2 regions of the Pseudoalteromonas sp. S558 genome follow, and region 2 is predicted to be linked to the other one. Evidence: predicted binding sites of a transcription regulator. Region 2 holds the regulator's gene; the other holds the start of a gene.
The links. The regulator sigma-54, encoded in region 2, starts transcription at its own class of promoters, with help from an activator protein. The targets are predictions, from matches to a motif close to GTTGGCACGNNNNTNGNNT.
Positions count from the first base shown of each region.

Region 1: a site for sigma-54 is predicted at 1,529-1,547, ahead of CWB66_RS01845 (BON domain-containing protein). Genes of this name have one in related genera too.

Region 1 is NZ_PNDU01000019.1:23,316-31,212, reverse strand. Features, by position in the region: tRNA gene CWB66_RS01855 (tRNA-Ile) at 244-320, opposite strand; gene CWB66_RS01850 (YqaE/Pmp3 family membrane protein) at 626-784, opposite strand; gene CWB66_RS01845 (BON domain-containing protein) at 927-1,493, opposite strand; gene CWB66_RS01840 (LiaF domain-containing protein) at 1,821-2,483, shown strand; gene CWB66_RS01835 (VOC family protein) at 2,530-2,946, opposite strand; gene suhB (inositol-1-monophosphatase) at 3,197-4,000, shown strand; gene CWB66_RS01825 (substrate-binding periplasmic protein) at 4,054-4,863, opposite strand; gene CWB66_RS01820 (bifunctional diguanylate cyclase/phosphodiesterase) at 4,893-6,677, opposite strand; gene secF (protein translocase subunit SecF) at 6,814-7,761, opposite strand; gene secD (protein translocase subunit SecD) at 7,771-7,897, opposite strand, start outside.
Region 2 is NZ_PNDU01000077.1:58,889-66,785, forward strand. Features, by position in the region: gene mlaE (lipid asymmetry maintenance ABC transporter permease subunit MlaE) at 1-52, opposite strand, end outside; gene CWB66_RS06200 (ATP-binding cassette domain-containing protein) at 52-867, opposite strand; gene CWB66_RS06205 (calcium/sodium antiporter) at 1,122-2,090, shown strand; gene CWB66_RS06210 (KpsF/GutQ family sugar-phosphate isomerase) at 2,094-3,065, shown strand; gene kdsC (3-deoxy-manno-octulosonate-8-phosphatase KdsC) at 3,066-3,617, shown strand; gene lptC (LPS export ABC transporter periplasmic protein LptC) at 3,614-4,168, shown strand; gene lptA (lipopolysaccharide transport periplasmic protein LptA) at 4,158-4,703, shown strand; gene lptB (LPS export ABC transporter ATP-binding protein) at 4,700-5,425, shown strand; gene CWB66_RS06235 (RNA polymerase factor sigma-54) at 5,495-6,994, shown strand; gene hpf (ribosome hibernation promoting factor) at 7,021-7,308, shown strand; gene ptsN (PTS IIA-like nitrogen regulatory protein PtsN) at 7,313-7,765, shown strand; gene rapZ (RNase adapter RapZ) at 7,785-7,897, shown strand, end outside.

The sequences.
Region 1 (7,897 bases), on a different contig from region 2:
TTAGATGCAACTTTATAGCACTGCGAAAAAGTCGGACACCTCGCCAATAGTAATCCAAACTTGGACAGCCTAAAAAGTGTAGTGAACCAGTGTTTGGAAAAAGTAGAAAAGCACTAAACAATAAAATCAGCTCAGTAGCTTCATTCGCACAAATTTAATTTGCCAAAATCCGATCCGTAGCCGTTCCGTAGATATAAGAATTAAATTTTGTTAGTAGGTGTTCACTTGGAAAGCTTGTAAAAATGGTGGCCCCTCCCAGACTCGAACTGGGGACCTAACGATTATGAGTCGTGTGCTCTAACCAACTGAGCTAAGGGGCCAACTTTATATAACTGAAACAGTTAATTTTGAAACGTTTAATCACCTGAGTGACTAAAGTGGACTGCAGTATAAAAACTTTTTAGGGGCTTGTCACTACCAAAAACATTTATTTTAACAATCAGTAAGCTAACTGCTTAAATAGTAAACTTTCGGTGGGTGTAAATATTAAATTTACAAAACTTAGAGCGAACGGTGAAGGTGTGGACTGATTAAAATTACGACCCGCTGATAAATTCAATTTACCTCTAAACTTAAAAATCGTCATTTTCAAGTCACAGCGACTTATGCAGCGGGTTGAACAGTATTACTTTTTAGCAATAATATAAATTGCATGTATCAGTCCTGGGAAATAGCCTAACAAGGTTAGTAAAATATTTAACCAAAAATGTAAACCTAAGCCTACCTGTAAAAACACACCCAGCGGCGGCAATAAAACAGATAATATTATACGAATGATATCCACGATAAAACTCCATTTAAATTAAGTATTAATACCAATTTCATTAAAAATATGACCTTTCTATAGCATTAAATAGCTCACTGATTTAATGTTATTGGTATAAAAAACGTAAAACCCAGCAATGCTGGGTTTTAGCTACACTGTGTTATTCAGCAACGATAGTTAACTCATCAACTACGTCACGAACATCTTCAGCATTTTTAGCGATTTTAACTGCTAGCTGTTTTTCAGCTTCAGATTCTACAGAACCATTAAGGGTTACTATACCGTTGTCGGTATCAACGTCAATATCTGTTCCGCCCACTTCTGAGTCAAACAGGAAACGCGTTGTGATTACTGTGGTGATTTTAGCGTCAGTTAAGTCGTTATCATCATCGTTCATCATGTCTTTGTCTGTGTGTTTAGTATCCATATTTTTAACAACTGTAAGGCTGTTGTCAACACCAGATACGCCGTCTAGGCTAAGTACAAGTTCTTCTGCTAGCTCTTTTTCTACTTCGCTATCAACTTTACCTGTAAGTACTACCTTGCCATTTTTTACATCTGTATTAATGTCAAAGTTGTTTAGATTAGTGTTCATAAGAAGAACTGTTTCTGCCTTACCATCAATCCAAGCATCTTTACTTTCGTTTTCCCAGCTGTTTGCTTGGGCACTCATAGCCGTAGAACCAAGAACTAAAGCCGCGATAATAGATTTGTTAAATGTTTTCATAATCTTTCTCCTTTTGATTAAAGACACTTTTATTAATGCGAACTTTAGGCCAACTTTATTTAATATTAAAAATCAATGAGTTAAGCTTAATTCTGATAATAATTTGATTATGGCTATGCCAGTATTTACAGACTTATCGGTAAAACTTTCTCAAATAGTAAAATTAGCTAGATAATTGCTGTTTTGGTTAATCTATCGTTAATATAACGAAATAAAAAAACGAGTTAAAAATTAACCCATTGATAATTAAAGTACTTATAAGTGGTATATGATTTGCAATCAAACTAACAAGAGCAATATTAATAGCGAATATAATAAGGAATGCCCATGTCTGTAAAAGTTGAAGACCGTCCAATAGAGCAAGTGCGCGAACAAGTCATTGATCAATTAATTTATAATTACAGTCATGGAATTATTTCTGTTGATGCATTTGAAAGGCGCTTAGATAAAGCGATGGATGCATCTAATAACGAAGCCCTACTCGCCTTAGTAGAAGATTTAACACTTAATACCGATCAGCAATACAAAGCCGAAAAACAATCGCAGTTCACACCACACTACAGTGCACAGCAAAACAGTGATGATGACTTTACGCTACGCAGCATCTTGGGCTCTAACGAGCGAAGTGGCCAATGGGTTGTGCCAAAAAATATTTATCTAAGCAATTTTATGGGTTCGGTGGTACTTGATTTTACTGACGCTATTTTTGCTCATCAAAATGTGACTATTCACGTTAATTGTATTTTTGGCAGCGATGAAATTTACGTACCGGAGCATGTAAACGTAGTGTCTAAAATGTTTTGTATTTTAAGTAGCCTTGAAAATAAATCGGTATCGCTCAATAAGCGCCAAGGACCCACTATTCATATTGAAGGAAGAGCAGTGTTAGGCTCTGTTGAAGTAAAAATTAAACGCACCATAAAAGAAAAATTTATAAGTTTTGCTAATGAGCTAAAAACCCAGCTGGGAGCTGGTAATAATCGTCAATAATATTGAGTATGTTTAAGCACCGTAATTTACGGTGCTTAGTATAAAGCTACAAATCATTATTTCTTTCACTGGGGATATCACTTAAATACTCGACAAACTCTACTTCAAAACCCGCCGGATCAACAAAGTAGACGTTTTTTCTAAATGGGTTGTCACTGCCATCCTTACTTATTACAAAGCCTGCTTTATTTAAACGTATTATTACCTCATCTAGGTTATTAGTTACATAAGCAAAGTGCGCAAAACCCACCTGATGACCCGATAGGTTTCTGTTTTCACCTTCACCATGATCGCTTATTGCTATGTAATGGGTGTCATCGCCAAAGTGTACCCAGCGTCTGGGCTTTCCATACCAAGTACCCTCGCCTTCACTTCTAATTGACCAATTCGGAAAGACGGCTTGATAAAATTTAAGCATGCTCTCAATATTATTAGCGACTAAATTAACGTGCTCTAAATACATAATGTGTTCCTGTTTATTAATTTAGGCACACGATAAAACCTCAAGCTAACTTTAGGTAAAGTGTTATTTTTAGTTTTTTATTTTAAAAGCAGCATCCCCTCTAAATATTTTAATAAATACGCTAAACTTTCAATGTTGTATAAAAAACAAACATAAGTATTTGGGGTTTATTGTTTACTTTATGTCAAAAGTCGCTAAAATACGCCGGCTGAAATATATAAACGTTCTTTTACAACCCAAAGGTAACTCCATGCATCCAATGTTAAACATTGCGGTTCGCGCTGCGCGCAACGCAGGCAAAATTTTACTTCGCGCAAGTGAAGATTTATCAAAAGTTGAAGTGCAACAAAAAGGCGCTAACGACTTAGTAACTAACATTGATAAAGAAGCCGAAGCCGTAATTCGTGACACTATTTTACAGTCTTACCCTACTCACTCTATTGTTGGTGAAGAATTAGGTGAGCATAAAGGCAAGGATGATGATTACCAATGGATTGTAGATCCTATCGATGGAACAACTAATTTCATCAAAGGCATCCCTCATTATGCGGTTTCTATCGCACTTAAAGTTAAAGGTCGTTTAGACCAAGCTGTTATCTATGATCCAATTCGTGGTGAACTTTTCACTGCATCTCGCGGTCAAGGTACTCAACTTAATAGCAAACGCTTACGTGTTAGCAAAACTACGGTTCTTGCAGGCACTGTACTTGCTACTGGTTTCCCTTTCAAAAACAAAAACCACATGGATGCATACACCGAAGCGTTTAAAGCATTATTTGTTCACACTGCAGACATTCGTCGTGCGGGTTGTTCTGCTTTAGATATGGCATATGTTGCAGCGGGTCGTGTTGATGGATTTTTTGAAATTGGTTTAAAACCGTGGAACTCTGCTGCGGGCGAACTAATGGTTAAAGAAGCGGGCGGTATGGTTGTAGATTTCGCTGGTGGCAATAACTATAACCACAGTGGCAATATCATCTGTGGTTCGCCAAAACTCACTCAAGCAATTATTCGTGAAATTCGTCCAGTATTAACTGAGTCGTTACTTCGCTAATTTAATGCGTTTAATAGCATGTTAAAAAGGAGCTTGGGCTCCTTTTTTTGTGCCTAAAAATAAGGGTTGTCGAGTTTAATTTCAACAGTATCAGCTTTACTGTAAGGCAAGTTATTTATCTCTTTGGCAAAGTACTCATTAAACAACGCATCAAACTCTCCATTTTTTTGCATTATTTTTAATCCTTTTTCAATTGCCTCTGCAAGCTCTGGTTTACGCTTTGATACAAAGAAATAACATCCAGTTGGATAGCTTATGAAAAGATTAGGTACAATTGAGAGGTTGCTTTGCTTGTTAGCCGCAAGGTCAGAATGCACCTCTATAAATGAACGCGGAAAATAATCGATACGCCCACTGCTGGTTAAAGTAAACATCGCTTGATAATTTGCAAGTGGCCTTACATGCAAGCCATTGAATTCCATTATTTTGGTATCAGGCCAATCATGCCCTTGCACAGCAGAAAGCTTGCTAAGCTGCTCTATGGTATTAACACCTTTAAAACTAGCCAAGCTGTCTTTACTGGCCAGTAATGCCCTTTTGCCTATGTAGCCTTTAAATAAAGGTATTTTAATCGCTATAGCTAATGATTCTCGCTCCGGGCTGCTCATACTCCAATATAAATCTAATTTTTCTGTATCAAGCGCAATTAAAATCCGTTGCTGGTGAGGGTGAATAAATACACTTCGAATATCTGCAGGATACTGTGCGCTGACGAGCGCTTTGCTGAGTAGTTTTTTCAAGTAATCGTCAGGAACATATTGCTCACGCTGCTCTTGTGCAATATGTACAATATTAACCTCGTTTGCTATCGCGCTACACGCAAATAAACTTATCGCACTAATTAAATACTTCAATGGCAACATAGTTATCATTTTAGTTATCACCTATGGTTTTAAATCGCCCTTTTATTAGTTGTTAAGCGCACTACTGCGGGGGCTGGCCTTCTGCGTTTACATATAAAAAGATAGCTATGGCGATATCGTTTGGCTTCTTTTTTAGCATCCGTTGCTAATGCAGCGACTTGATGACTATTTTTACACTGCTGTAAATCAGGTTCCACTAAGCCTATTGATAAAGTAAGTAAAGGCACAAATTGCTTTTCGCCTTCGCGATTTGTTGCCCAGTACCCTTTATTGTTTATATGCTCAGGTGTAAAGAAGACTCTCGACTGCTGTTCAAATTGTTCAATAATAGTATTACAAATAGCGACCGCGTCGGTTTGATCAAACACAACCATAAAGTCGTCGCCACCAATATGTCCTACAAAGTTAGCACTGTTTGCGCAAGCTTGCACGGTTACATCCGCTAACAGCTTGATCACACTGTCGCCACTGGCATAGCCATATAAATCATTAAATTGCTTAAAATGGTTTAAGTCAATGTAAGCTAGAGAAAACTTATCTTTGCTTCGCAATCTCTGCTCGATTGTTTCATTTATTGCCACATTGCCAGGTAACATCGTTAACGGGTTAGCATGCTGGGCGTGACGAATTTTTTCTTCTGTTATATGTTTTAAAATATCTCTAAGTGGCGCTAATCCCAAATACTTATTATTGCGTGTAATCACAATATGACGACGAATATCAAAATCTTGCTCCGTTATTTGCTGGCTCACCGTATCTAGTTTTTGATTTTCGTCGACAACCAATGGATGCTTATCCATTAAGGCTGTCACTGGGCGCTTATCGTAAAGCGCATGGCCATAAGGTGCCGCAAACACTTCGGTTAGTTGATCCTTGTGTAGTAGCCCCACAGGCTGACTTTGCTGGTTTAATACCGCGATACTAATAATCGACTTATCCTGTTCAAATAGCTTATGAGCATCTTTACAGCGTGTTTCACTGCCAATTTGAGCTTGTGTGAGGTTTAGCAACCCTATTGCCATAGATTGATCAAATTGATCTTTTTCCTTTAGCGTAAGGGCTTGTATTTGCTCTGATCTAAAATCGTAACTTGGTTGCTGACTTGGCTTTTCGAGTAAAAAACCTTGTACATTTTTAATACCTAAACCCTCGACTAATGCCAACTCTTCCGGACGCTCAATCCCCTCAGCAATCACGGAGGTGTTAGTTGCTCTAGCCAGCACGGTAATTGATTTTAAAAACTCTTTTTTAACCTCACTTTGATCGCAGTAATCTATAAAGTAACGATCTATTTTTACATAGTTGGGCTGTAACTCTGACCACTGCTTTAGCCCTGAATAGCCAGCTCCCAGATCGTCTATTGCTATGGTAAAACCCAGCTCTCGATAATGCGCTATAGTTTTTAACAACAAGAAACCGTCGTCTACTTTTTCTTGCTCCGTCACCTCTATCACTACGCGATTGGCCGCTAAACCAAATTGCTCAATTAAGTGCAGGGTTTCTCCTTTGGGGTGGCACGGATCGAGTAAAGTTTTAGGGCTTACATTCAAAAACAGTTTTCCTTGCAAGGCCAACTTTACAAAATTTTCGATTGCTTTGGAGCGGCATAACAACTCAAGTTCAGAAATCAGTCCATGTTCATGAGCAACTGCAAAGAGCTTATTTGGCATCTCTAAAGGGCTATTTTTAGGCCCTCGACTAAGGGCTTCGTAGCCTAAAATAGTGTGATTAGATATATCAAAAATAGGTTGGAATAATGTGGTTATTTCACCGTTATCTAAAATATATTCTAAAACTTTACGTTGCACAGTCACTGCTAGGCCCAATTATAATTATGATAAGAGCGACAAAGTAACAACCCTGTATGACCGTTATATGGCAGATAGCCAAACAACAGACAATAAAAAACCGCTCAAGGAGCGGTTTTTTTATAAAGCAGTTACAAATCCATTACGGCATAGCGTCTTGGTCTGCGCCTTCTTTTTCAATTACTTCTGGTATTAAATCTTCTTTGCTTACGCCCATTGCAAGAGCAACCGAGCTGGCTACATAAATTGAAGAATAAGTACCAATAAACACACCAAACAGCAATGCAGTTGCAAAACCGTGGATAGTTTGTCCGCCCCATGCAAACAAGGCAATCAATACTAAAATAGTGGTGATTGATGTTACAAGTGTACGGTTAAGTGTTTGCGTAAGTGAAATATCAATAATTTCAACGGTATCGTCGATGCGTACTTTACGGAAGTTTTCACGAATACGGTCCGATACAACAATAGTATCGTTAAGTGAATAACCAATTACCGCAAGGATTGCCGCTAATATAGTTAAATCAAACTCTAAACCTAATACAGAAAACAAACCTACAGTAATAATAACATCATGTAATAGTGCACCTACCGCACCCACAGCAAAGCGCCATTCAAAGCGAAATGCAACATAGATCAAGATACAAATAAGCGCAGTTAACATGGCCAAGCCACCCTGCTCTTTTAAGTCTTCACCTACACTTGGGCCAACAAACTCAATACGGCGCATTACTACGCTGTCGTCTGCTTTTTTAAGTGCATCGATTACTTGGTTACCAATTACTTCCGCTTTTACATCACTGCCGCGTGGTGCTAATCGAACCAAAATCTCTTGGCTTGAACCAAACAGTTGTACCGATGCATCAGCAAAACCGTTATCAGCTAGCGCATCACGTACTTTTTTAAGATCAGCTGGCTGTGAAAAACCAACTTCTACCGCAGTACCGCCGGTAAAATCTAAACCAAAGTTTAAGCCTTTAACAAAAATTGATGCAAACGACGCTAAAATTAATAACGTCGAAAAGCCCATAGCCACTTTTCGAAGAGACATGAAACGAAGGGTTCGAGTACCCAAACTTAAAATTTGCATGTCTGCTCCTTAAATAGAAAGTTTTTCAATGCGTTTACCGCCAACAAACAAGTTGATTATCGCACGGGTGCCAACAATAGCTGTAAACATTGAAGTTAAAATACCAATCGCAAGCGTAACCGCAAAGCCTGCTATT
Region 2 (7,897 bases):
CCGCAAAACGTCCTAGCGTTTTATGTCCTAGCTTTTGAAATAAATCAAACATTATGCTTTTTCTCCAAGTAGCTCATCGACATAAGCTTGGGCTGGGAAATGAAATGGTACAGGACCATCCGACAAGCCTTTTAAAAACTGTTGGACTAAAGGAGATTCATGATTGCGCATCTCATCAGGAGTACCACAGCCAATTACACCTTGATCAGCAATAATAATAACGTGATCCGCAATACTCATTACCTCGGTAACGTCATGGGTCACGATTAAAGACGATAGCCCCAACACTTCATTAAGTGATTTAATTAGCTTAACTAAAACCCCCATTGAAATTGGGTCTTGACCAGCAAATGGCTCATCGTACATTATTAGTTCTGGATCAAGTGCTATAGAACGAGCAAGTGCAGCACGCCTTGCCATACCACCTGACAACTCTGACGGCATTAAATCTTTAGCACCACGTAAGCCAACAGCTTGCAATTTCATTAGCACCACTAAGCGAATAAGATCTTCGCTTAACTTAGTATGCTCTCTTATCGGAAACGCGATATTGTCAAATACCGACATGTCGGTAAACAACGCACCACTTTGAAAAAGCATACTCATTTTAGTACGCGCTTCGTATAGCTCTTTGCGAGACATTTTAGGAATGCTACCGCCTTCAAATAAAATATCACCCGAATCTGGCTTAAGCTGACCACCAATTAAACGTAACATCGTGGTTTTGCCAATTCCGCTTGGCCCCATAATCGCAGTGATTTTACCTTTAGGTACACTAAAACTCATATTTTTATATATGGTTCTATTGCCTCTCGAAAAGCTAACATCCTTGACTTCTACTATTGATTGCGACAAGTCGCTCTCCATAAAATGTTCACTAGTGCAGCTATTTTAAAGCTTTTTGATCCAAGATGGAAAAAACAATTCGTAAGATTTTGTAATACACATGTGAAAAGGATTATAAGACTCACTCAAAACAGCTTAACCTCAGCTTAAATGGCTAAGTAAGCTGTTTTAAAGCACCATAGGTATACAGTTGACCTTACTCTTTTATTTATACTTTCATCTTGGCTTTTGTTACTATTCGCGCAATTACTATTTTGAATAACTGGCTTAACACAATGGTTACCTCGTTTGTTATTTTAATTCTTGGTTTTGCAGCTCTAGTTTGGAGTGCAGACAGGTTTGTTTTTGGTGCAGCAGCGCTTGCAAAAAACTTTGGGGTTCCAACTCTAATTGTTGGTTTAACTGTGGTAGCGATGGGTTCATCAGCTCCAGAAATGATGGTTTCAGCTTCGGCAGCACTTGCTGGTAAAACGGATACTGCGGTAGGCAATGCCATTGGTTCAAACATAACAAACATATTACTCGTGTTAGGTATAACTGCATTATTTCGCCCGCTTTCAGTATCATCTGGTACATTAAAACGAGAAATACCACTGGTACTTCTCGTATCGTTAGCTAGCTGGTATATTTTTTCTGACAACTACTTTTCATTAGCTGAAGGCGTAGCCTTGTTAATTGGCTTCATTGTCTTTATTGGCGGATTAATTATTGTATCTATGCGTGCAAAAAATCAAGACGACCCATTTGTATCAGAAGCCTGTGATGACGTGCCTAGCAATGTACCAACAAAAAATGCTGTATTTTGGTTAGTCATTGGCATGATATTACTCCCTGTCAGCTCATATTTTTTAATTGGTTCTGCTGTCGACATTGCTAAGTTTTTTGGTCTAAGCGACCTAGTAATTGGCCTAACTATTATTGCTATTGGCACCAGTTTACCAGAGCTTGCAGCTTCTATTGCCGGTGTGCTTAAAAACGAAGATGACTTAGCTCTGGGTAATATTGTTGGCTCAAATATTTTTAATATTTTAGCGGTGTTACCACTGGCTGGTATTATCAACCCATCAATCATTGACCCTTCTGTAGCAAGTCGTGACATACTAATAATGATTGGTGCAACAATTGCGCTTATTGTTATGTCATTGAACTTTAGAGGCACACAACGCATCAATAGAGTAGAAGGTAGCCTATTGTTAATCGCATTTTTGGGCTATCAAGGATATATTTTCAGTCAAGTAGGGTAAATAATGGCAGCGCTAAACTTTATTGAACAAGGCCTTCGCGTTTTAAACATAGAGCGCCAAGCACTGAGTGATATTGCACAATATGTAGATGAAAACTTTCATCAAGCTTGTCAATTAATATACGATTGTAAAGGTCGCACTATTGTTATTGGCATGGGTAAATCCGGTCATATTGGCAATAAAATAGCAGCCACACTAGCCAGTACTGGTAGTCCCGCTTTTTTTGTACACCCTGGTGAAGCAAGCCACGGGGACTTAGGAATGATCACTAAAAATGATGTGGTAATGCTTCTTTCCAACTCAGGTGAGACTAGCGAAGTTTTAAATATTATTCCCGTGTTAAAACGCCTTGGCGCAAAAATGATAGCGATGACGGGTAATGAAAAGTCAACCATGGCAACACTTGCAAACGTACACGTATGCATAAAAGTAGAACAAGAAGCCTGCCCGTTAGGCCTCGCACCAACAGCAAGTACCACAGCAACACTTGCTATGGGCGATGCAATAGCTGTCGCCCTTTTAGAAGCCCGTGGATTTACTGCCGATGACTTTGCACTTTCACATCCAGGTGGCAGCTTGGGCAAACGCTTATTACTTACTTTGAAAGATGTTATGCACGGCGGCGCAAACACGCCTATTATTAATATTTCACAAACAGTAAAAGACGCACTGATTGAAATGTCAGCTAAAGGTTTAGGAATGACCTCTATTGTTGATGAAAACCAACAGTTAACGGGACTATTTACTGATGGCGATTTACGTCGCATTTTAGAGCAACGAGTTGATATTCATACCACGCAAATTAGCGAAGTAATGACTAAATCATGTACGACCGCAACCCAAGACATGCTGGCTGCCGAAGCACTTAATATTATGGAACATAAACGTATTAATGGTTTAATTATTGTCAATGAGCAAAACCAGCCTATCGGTGCACTAAATATGCAAGACTTATTGAAAGCAGGAGTATTATAAATGCAATTTGAAGAACTCTATCAACCGCTAAGCGATGATGCTAAAGCACGTGCTAAAAAAGTAAAATTGCTTATTTGCGATATTGATGGTGTATTTTCTGATGGGCGTATTTACTTAGGCAACCAAGGTGAAGAACTAAAAGCATTTAATACTAAAGATGGGTTTGGTATAAAAGCGCTCATTAATAGCGGCTTTAACGTTGCGGTTATTACTGGACGTCACTCGCAAATTGTACAAAACCGTATGAGTAGCTTGACCATACAACACATCTACCAAGGTCAAGAAAATAAACTCGTTGCTTATGAAGAACTAAAACATAAACTTGATCTAACGGATGAACAAATTGCTTATATTGGTGATGATGGTCCTGACATGCCAGTGATGGAATTAGTTGGCTTTGCAGTCGCTGTTAACGATGCTCACCCGCTAATTAAGCGCCTGTCACACTACACCACACAAATGTCTGGCGGCTTCGGTGCAGTAAGAGAGCTTACAGACTTATTAATGCTAGAAAATGGGCACCCACTGACCACACAAGGTACAAGTTCATGAATATAGCGCGCATAATATTAAGCGTTTTATTCATCAGCTGTATGGTTTGGCTTTGGTACCCTTATTTTACGCAAACAAACATTACTACACAGAGCGCATCTGAGGTTATAGCTGAGCCTGATTATACTGCAATAGAACTAAAACAAACTGCGTATGATGAGCAGGGCAAAATAAGTCACAAAGTGACTGCTGCCAAAATGGAGTTATATCAACAATTAGGTTTTACCTTTTTTGAAAAACCTATTTTTACTTTATATAACGAAAAACAGGCTTGGCGCATTAATGCTGATGAAGCAACCCTGTACGAAGGTAAACAATTAATTTTAGAAGGTAATGTTGTCGCTAAAAATCTAACCGATAAAGCAATGATAGAAAAAATCGATGCCGATAATATTCAAGTAGATATAAAGCTACTGACAATGCGCTCAGAGCAACCTGTAGTTGTAACTGGACCTAATTTAAAGATCACTGGTAAAGGCCTTGAAGCCGATCTAAAAACCGAAGTGATAAAACTTATTAACCATACGCGAACCATATATTATGACCAATAAATTTTCAAAAATACTTATTATCCCAACGTTTTTATTAGCATTTAACAGTAATGCAGCAGAGCAGTCGAATCAACCGGCTGCCAACCAAATCTCAATAAGTGCCGATAAACAAGAAGGCCAATTAAAAGCCAATGTGGGTATTTTCGAGAAAAACGTTGAAATTATTCACGGAAATCGCCGCATTACCGCCGACCGCTTAGAAGTACACAAACGCGAAGAGCTCGGTGATAATAAGCAGCTATTAATTGCCACAGGCAGTCCGGCACATTTTGAAGAAAAACAACCCGACGGCACGACTATGAGCGCAAGTGCTGATGAAGTGCGTTACGATGTATCTAAGCGTTTTTTAACGCTTGTTGGTAATGCGCAAGTATCGCAAGCTGGGCAAAAAATAAATGCAAAAAGTATTACTTACGACATAGAACAGCAATTAATTAGCGCTGAAAAAGATGAAAATTCAACGGATCGCGTTCACACAATTTTAGTGCCTATTGAAGCTAAAAAAAGTAAAACAAGCGATAAAGGCCAACCATGAGCACATTAAAAGCAGAACTATTAGCCAAAAGCTATAAAGGCCGTGAAGTTGTAAAAAACGTCGGCCTTGAAGTTAAAGCTGGCAGTATTGTTGGCTTACTTGGCCCAAACGGCGCTGGTAAAACCACCACGTTTTATATGATTGTGGGCTTAGTACCTAGCGATAAAGGAAAAATATCTATCGACGATAACGATATTACTCTTTTACCTATGCACAGTCGTGCTAGATTAGGCATAGGCTACTTACCACAAGAGTCTTCAATTTTTAGAAAGCTAACTGTTTATCAAAACTTAATGGCAATTTTAGAAACACGTAAAGAGCTTAAGAAGCAGCAAAGAGAAGATACACTAAATAATTTATTAGACGAATTTAATATTCAACATATCCGTGACAGCCAAGGTATGGCGTTATCGGGTGGTGAACGTCGCCGCGTAGAGATAGCCCGCGCATTAGCGGCTAATCCCAAGTTTATATTATTAGATGAACCGTTTGCGGGCGTTGACCCAATCTCTGTACTTGATATAAAAAAAATCATAGAACATCTTAAAAATCGTGGGATTGGTGTGTTAATTACCGATCATAACGTAAGAGAAACCCTTGATGTTTGCGAAAAAGCCTACATTGTTTCTCATGGAGAGCTGATTGCATCAGGTACTCCAGAACACGTATTAAATGACAAAACAGTACGCGATGTTTACTTAGGCGAGCAATTTAGGCTGTAACATTTACGCCATGTCTTTAAGCATCTGCTAGTATTAATTATAACAACATAAAAGGATTGTTAGAGATACATGAGGCAATCACTACAGCTGCGCATGGGCCAGCAACTTACAATGACTCCACAATTGCAACAAGCTATTCGTTTGTTGCAACTCAGTACATTGGATCTCCAGCAAGAAATACAAGAAGCGCTCGACAGCAACCCACTTTTAGAGGTTGAGGAACAAGACTATTCTGAAGACGCTGCAGGTAAAAATGAACAAAAAGCAGACACCGATGATATAACAGTTAGCGCATCTGCCGACGATGCTCCAAGCGAATACGAACAAGACAGCGGCGAAGCACTTGCTAAAGATACGGTAAGTGACGACATGGCGATGGATGTTAGCTGGGACGAGTACATGAGTGCAGCTCCAGCCTCCTCATCAGGTCCAATGCCTGAAGACGAGTCTATATACCAAGGTGCCTCTACGGAAACGCTCCACGAGTATTTAATGTGGCAACTTCAACTAACGCCATTTAGCCCTACTGATGAAGCGATTGCGATTGCTATTGTAGAAGCAGTAGATGATTCAGGCATTTTAACACTGAGTTGTGAAGAGATTCTCGAAAGCTTCAACCAAGAAAACGAAGATGATAATGAAGTTGAACTTGATGAAATAGAAGCTGTTTTAAAACGCATTCAATTATTTGATCCTGTAGGTATAGCAGCGCGTAGTTTACAAGAGTGTTTGTGCATTCAACTTAACCAGTTTGATAAAGAAACACCCTATATTAATGAAACAAAAATGATTTTAACCGAGCACATAGACTTATTAGCAGCTCGCGACTATCGTACATTAATGAAAAAAACGAAGCTCAAAGAAGAAGAGCTTAAAGAAGTAATGACACTCATTCATACGCTAAACCCAAAGCCTGCAGATACGATTGTTAGGGAAGAGTCTGAGTATGTAATTCCTGATGTGTCAGTGAAAAAAATTAAAGGCCGCTGGGTTGTTGAACTAAATCCAGATAGCATGCCAAAAATTCGCGTAAACAGCCAATATGCTGCGATGTCTCGCACGGTTAAATCAAGCGGTGATAGCCAGTTTATACGCTCGCATTTACAAGAAGCTAAATGGTTTATTAAAAGCTTAGAAAGTAGAAACGATACATTATTAAAAGTAACTAACTGCATTGTTAAGCAGCAGCAAGGCTTTTTTGAACATGGTCCTGAGGCCATGAAACCTATGGTTTTAAATGATGTTGCTGAAATGGTGGAAATGCACGAATCAACTATTTCGCGTGTAACCACTCAAAAGTATATGCATACACCTCGGGGTATATTTGAGCTTAAATACTTTTTCTCAAGTCATGTAAGTACCGAAAATGGCGGTGAATGCTCATCTACAGCAATACGTGCACTTATCAGAAAATTAATCGCTGCAGAAAACTCAGCAAAACCATTGAGTGATAGCAAAATAGCGGATATATTGGCTGAGCAAGGAATTAAAGTAGCGAGACGTACAATCGCAAAATATCGCGAATCTCTGGCTATTCCACCGTCAAATCAGCGAAAAAGTCTGATTTAAGACGCAAAACAAAGAGGGTAATGCTTATGCAACTAAACTTAACTGGTCGTCACGTAGAATTAACTGATTCACTAAGAGACTATATAAATACCAAATTTGCGAAGCTAGAAAGACACTCTGATCATATTAATAATGTTCATGTCATTCTTGATGTAGAAAAACTAAGCCAAAAAGCAGAGGCAACAATACATGTTAGTGGTGCTGAGTTATTTGCCTCAACTGAGCATCAAGACATGTACGCTGCCATCGATTCGCTGATTGATAAGCTCGATCGCCAAGTAATTAAACACAAAGAGAAGCTTGCTCGACACTAATATGATGAAATTAAGCTCACTTATATGCCAGGACTGCAGCAAAGCTGCGGTCCTTTTTAATAGCAAAAAAAGAATTTTAGAGTTTATCAGCGAACTTGCTCACGATAAGCTTCCGTACCTTTCTCAACAAGATATTCTTAGCGCTTTACTAAGTAGAGAAAAGCTAGGCAGTACTGGTATAGGTAGAGGCATAGCGATCCCTCACGGGCGAATGAGCGGTGCACAAGAGCCCTTAGCCTTAGTACTCGTTAGTGAAACACCTATTAGCTTTGATGCAATTGATAATCGTCCCGTTGATATTTTTGTTGCACTCATAGTACCAGATGGTGATAACCAGCAGCACTTAAAGACTCTCGCAACCATTGCTGATAAACTTAACGACAAAGAATTTTGTAAGCAATTGCGCAGTGCAAAAACGGATACCGAACTGTATCAAGTTATTGTTAAGCAATCGTGATTAATATAAAGGGTGATAAATGGAGTTAATTATCATAAGTGGCCGATCGGGTTCTGGAAAGTCGGTTGCTTTACGCGTTGTTGAAGACTTAGGTTATTATTGCGTAGATAACATTCCGTTAAATCTGTTACC